Regions from separate parts of the Mesorhizobium sp. USDA 4413 genome, predicted to be linked through region 1. Evidence: predicted binding sites of a transcription regulator. Region 1 holds the regulator's gene; the other holds the start of a gene.
The links. Region 1 encodes PhoB, which activates phosphate uptake and scavenging genes when phosphate is short. Its sites were predicted from a motif close to TGTCATNNANCTGTCAT; they were not measured.

Region 1 (2,175 bases):
CATCGGCATGGGTCTGGTACTGAAAGGTGCGCTGTTCACCGGCACGCACTCCTCGGGCGGTGAGTTCGGGCACATGATCCACCGGCCCGGCGGCGCGCTTTGCCGCTGCGGCCGGCGCGGCTGCGTCGAGGCCTATGCCGGCAATTACGCCATCTGGCGCAGCGCCATGGGCATAAGCGAGGATGCCGCGCCGACGGATGTCGGCGACGCCGACATGCGCGCGCTTGCCGCGAAGGCCCGGCAACAGGACGGCCCCGAGCGCGAGGCCTATCGCCGGGCCGGCGAGGCGCTGGGCTTCGGCCTCGGCAGCCTGTTCGCGCTGATCGACCCGGCGCCCGTCGCCATGGTCGGCGTCAGCGCGGCCGCCTTCGACCTGATCGAGCCCGCGCTGAGGGAGGCGATCGCCCAGACCGCCGGCGGCCAGCACTCCGAATCGATCTCCTTCGACACCGAGCCGAACGAGCTGCCGCTGATCCGCGAAGGCTGCGCCATGCGCGCGCTGACCTTCGTCGACCAGGAGATTTTCGCGCCGGGAGGCCAGGCAAGAACCGGCACCGTCGGGAAGAACGTGGCCTAAGTAGGACCGAAAAATGCGAGCGCTGGGATATCCTGAGATTCAGGTCAAGCCGAGTCGAGAATGGTGGATTCCGAGAACCGGAACGGAGCGTACTTTTGGATACGTGATTACCGGAAGCGCAGGAAGCCGCCATTCGCAGGCCGGCATCACCTGAATATCAGGATATCCCTAGTCCTCGCGGATCGCGTAGCCCGCCCCCCGAATGGTACGTATCACGTCCGGCATGCGGCCGTTGTTGACCGCCTTGCGCAGGCGCCCGACATGGACGTCCACGGTGCGCTCGTCGATATAGATCGTCTCGCCCCAGACATTGTCGAGCAGCTGGCTGCGCGAGAACACGCGGCCGGGATGCCGCATCATGAATTCGAGCAGCCGGAACTCGGTCGGGCCGAGCCTGATCTCGCTCTTCTTGCGGTAGACGCGGTGCGATTCGCGGTCGAGCACGATGTCGCCGACCTTGAGCACGCTGGACAGCACCTCCGGCTTGGCGCGGCGCAGCAGCGCCTTGACGCGCGCCATGAACTCCGGCGTCGAGAACGGCTTGACCAGATAGTCGTCGGCGCCGGTCGAAAGGCCGCGCACGCGGTCGCTTTCCTCGCCCCGCGCCGTCAGCATGATGATCGGCAGCCGCTCGGTCTCGGGCCGCATCCTGAGGCGCCGGCAAAGCTCGATGCCGGAAACCGCCGGCACCATCCAGTCGAGCACGAGCAGGTCGGGAACGTTTTCCTGAAGGCGGATTTCGGCCTCGTCGCCGCGGGTCACCACTTCGACTTGGTAACCCTCGGATTCGAGGTTGTAGCGGAGCAGCACCCCCAGCGGCTCCTCGTCCTCCACCACCATGATGCGTGGCGCGATCATCGGGGTAACCTTTTCGTCAGGCCGCCGGCGCCGACATTGCCGTCTCGTCCTGCTTCGGACGGTTGGCGGGCAATTGCGTGCCGGTCAGCACATAATAGGCGTTCTCGGCGATGTTGGTCACATGATCGCCAATGCGCTCCAGATTCTTGGCGCAGAACAGAAGATGCGTGCAAGCGGTGATGTTGCGCGGATCCTCCATCATGTAGGTCAACAGCTCACGGAAGACGGATGTGTATTTGACGTCGATGCGTTCGTCGTCGTTGCGAAGCTTGGCCAGCGCCGTAGCGTCGCCCACCGTATATTCCTGGATCACGCCCTGCACCTGGATCAGCACCATCTGCGCCATGGAATCGATCGAGTGGGTGAGGTCGCGCGGCGCGGCGCTGACGCCGACCGAGCCGACGCGCTTGGCGATGTTCTTGGCGAGATCGCCGATGCGCTCGAGGTCGCCCGCCATGCGGATCGAGCCGACCACGTTGCGAAGATCGTCCGCCATCGGCTGGCGCTTGGCGATCAGCGTGATGGCGCGGTCGTCGAGCTCGCGCTGCCTTGCGTCCATGATCGCGTCGTCGGAAACGACGCGCTGCGCCAGCGCATTGTCGCTTTCGAGCAGCGCCTTGGTCGAGGCGCCGACCATCGAGCCGGCAAGGTCACCCATGTCGTTGATGAGCCGGCTGATCTGCCTCAGATCCTCGTCGAAGGAGGCGACGGTATGTTCGGCCATGATGATGTCCTCGTAT
Region 2 (2,175 bases), 6.4 Mb from region 1:
CGCAAAACCGTCGAGCGCGGCCATCTCCTTCGGATTAGCGATCAAGGCGAAATGTGCATCGGCGGGGGTGTTGGCCAGGGGCGCGCCGGTGTGGAAGCAAAGCCAGGCCTTGACCGAGGTTTCCGCCTGCAGCGGCGGATCGAGCCAGACCGGCGTGTCGTTGTCGCAGAGCGAGAGCGCCACGGCGCCTGCCGTCGCCGACAATGGCGCGGGCGGGCGGGCGAGTGGCGGCAGGTTCTGGATGGTGCCTGGGCGCGCCATCGCGTCCATGATGGCGCGGAAGACGACCTGGGCGTTGAAGACCGGCTCGACGAAGCCGCCGTCGATCGATTGCGTGGCGATATCCATCAGTCCTCTCCGCGCACCATGGTGAAGAAATCCACTTTCGTGGCCGCCGCCTCGATACGCCGGGTCTCGCGCGCCGCGTCGAGCGCCGCGCGCAAGGGCGCGGCGAGCTTCGTCTCGACCGTTTCGCGGTGCCTCGGGTCCTGCCAGAGCGCGTCGGCGATCGCCGCGAGCCTGGCCTTGTCCTTGTCGCGGCCGAGCGCATAGGAATGGCCCACCCGGCCGGAGGGCAGCCGCACCGTGGCGCGGGTGACCGTCGCCTCGCCGACATTGAAGGGCGCGTCGCCGCCGCCGATCCGCCCGCGCACGGTCACCAGTCCGGTTTCGGGGCCGCGCAAAAGCTCGGCCTCGGAGGGCAGGCCAGACTCGTTCCACAGGCGGGCGATCTCATCGGCTTCGGCGTGCGCCAGCGTCGCCATCAACGCCTTTCGGCTGGCCTGCTCGCGCGCTTCCTGTCCTCGCATCGCATCCCTCCCTGCATCTGAAGATTTGTCTATTGATATAGACAACTATACAAATTATACCCACCTCCTAACGAGAGTCCATGACGGGTGGATGACAGGGAGCGCAAAAGTAGGGTGAGGACGTTGGGGGCGGGGAAATGAGCGGACTGGCAAGCAGCATCGAAAGGCGCAACGGCGTGTCGCTGTGGCGGCAGATCGCCGACAAGATATTGCAGGGGATCGCGAGCGGCGATTTCGCCGAGAACGCGGCGCTGCCGCCCGAGATAGCGCTGGCCGAGCGCTACGGCGTCAACCGCCATACGGTGCGCAGCGCCATTGCGGCACTTGTGCAGGAAGGCGTGCTGAAGGCCGAGCAGGGACGCGGCACATTCGTGTTGTCGCGCAAAAGGCTGTCCTATCCGATCGGCGCGCGCACGCGCTTCTCGACCGGGCTGCAAGGGCAGACGAGCGAGCGGCATATCGCGCTCTTGTCGTCGTCGACGGAGCCGGCCAGCCGGCGCGTCGCCGAGGCGCTTGGCATAGCGAAGGGCGCGGCCGTCATCCGCCTGGAGACGCGCGGCGAGGCCGACGGGCATGCGGTGTCACGCGCAACCACCTGGTTCGACGCCAAACGCTTCGCGGGCATCGAGGCGGCAATGGCGGAAACGGGGTCGATCACCGCCTCGCTGAAGCGCTTCGGCATCAATGACTATCTGAGGCATTCGACCGTGCTATCGGCGCGTCATGCCGACGCCGACGATCTTGCAGCCCTCGATCTGCAGCCCGGCGCCATCGTGCTGGTGACGGTCGCCGTCAACGTCACGCTGGACGGTGAGCCGATCCAGTTCGCGGAGTCGCGCTTTCCGGCGGAGCGGGTGGAGTTGAGGCTGTCGGCCGGCTAATAGTGCGTTTCACCGTTTCACGGAAACGGCGAAACGCCCTATCTATCTGTTTTACGCAATTCCGGACGGAAAACCGCTCACACTTTTCCTGGAATTGCTCTAGCGGCGCTCACCCGACCTCGATGACCGCCTTGATCAGCCCCGATTTCTCATGCGTCCATCTGGCCAGGTCACGCGGCGTCCCGGCGAGCGTGGTGCGATGGGTGACGAGTTTCGCCAACGGCACGGCGCCATTGCGGATCGATGCGGCCACATGCTCGAAGTCGGCCTTGAGCGCGTTGCGGCTGCCGACCAAAGTCATCTCGCGCTTGTGGAATTCGGGGTCGGAGAAGGTGATGTCGTCCTTGACGACGCTGACCAGCACCAGCGTGCCGCCATGCGCGACATGGGCGAAGGCCGATTGCACCGATTGCGTGTTGCCGGTCGCGTCGAAGACGAGGTCGAACCCTTCGCCGCCCGTCGCCTGCCGCACCAGTTCGCCGGCT

Region 2: phnF (phosphonate metabolism transcriptional regulator PhnF) is a predicted target of PhoB. The motif match lies at 890-906, and genes of this name have one in related genera.

Annotation. Positions count from the first base shown of each region.
Region 1 covers NZ_JBVPRP010000001.1:198,636-200,810, forward strand. Annotated here, with positions in the region: gene ACVMIM_RS00990 (ROK family protein) at 1-577, shown strand, start outside; gene phoB (phosphate regulon transcriptional regulator PhoB) at 746-1,435, opposite strand; gene phoU (phosphate signaling complex protein PhoU) at 1,452-2,159, opposite strand.
Region 2 covers NZ_JBVPRP010000001.1:6,580,549-6,582,723, reverse strand. Annotated here, with positions in the region: gene phnH (phosphonate C-P lyase system protein PhnH) at 1-348, opposite strand, end outside; gene phnG (phosphonate C-P lyase system protein PhnG) at 348-809, opposite strand; gene phnF (phosphonate metabolism transcriptional regulator PhnF) at 947-1,690, shown strand; gene ACVMIM_RS31960 (zinc-binding alcohol dehydrogenase family protein) at 1,800-2,175, opposite strand, start outside.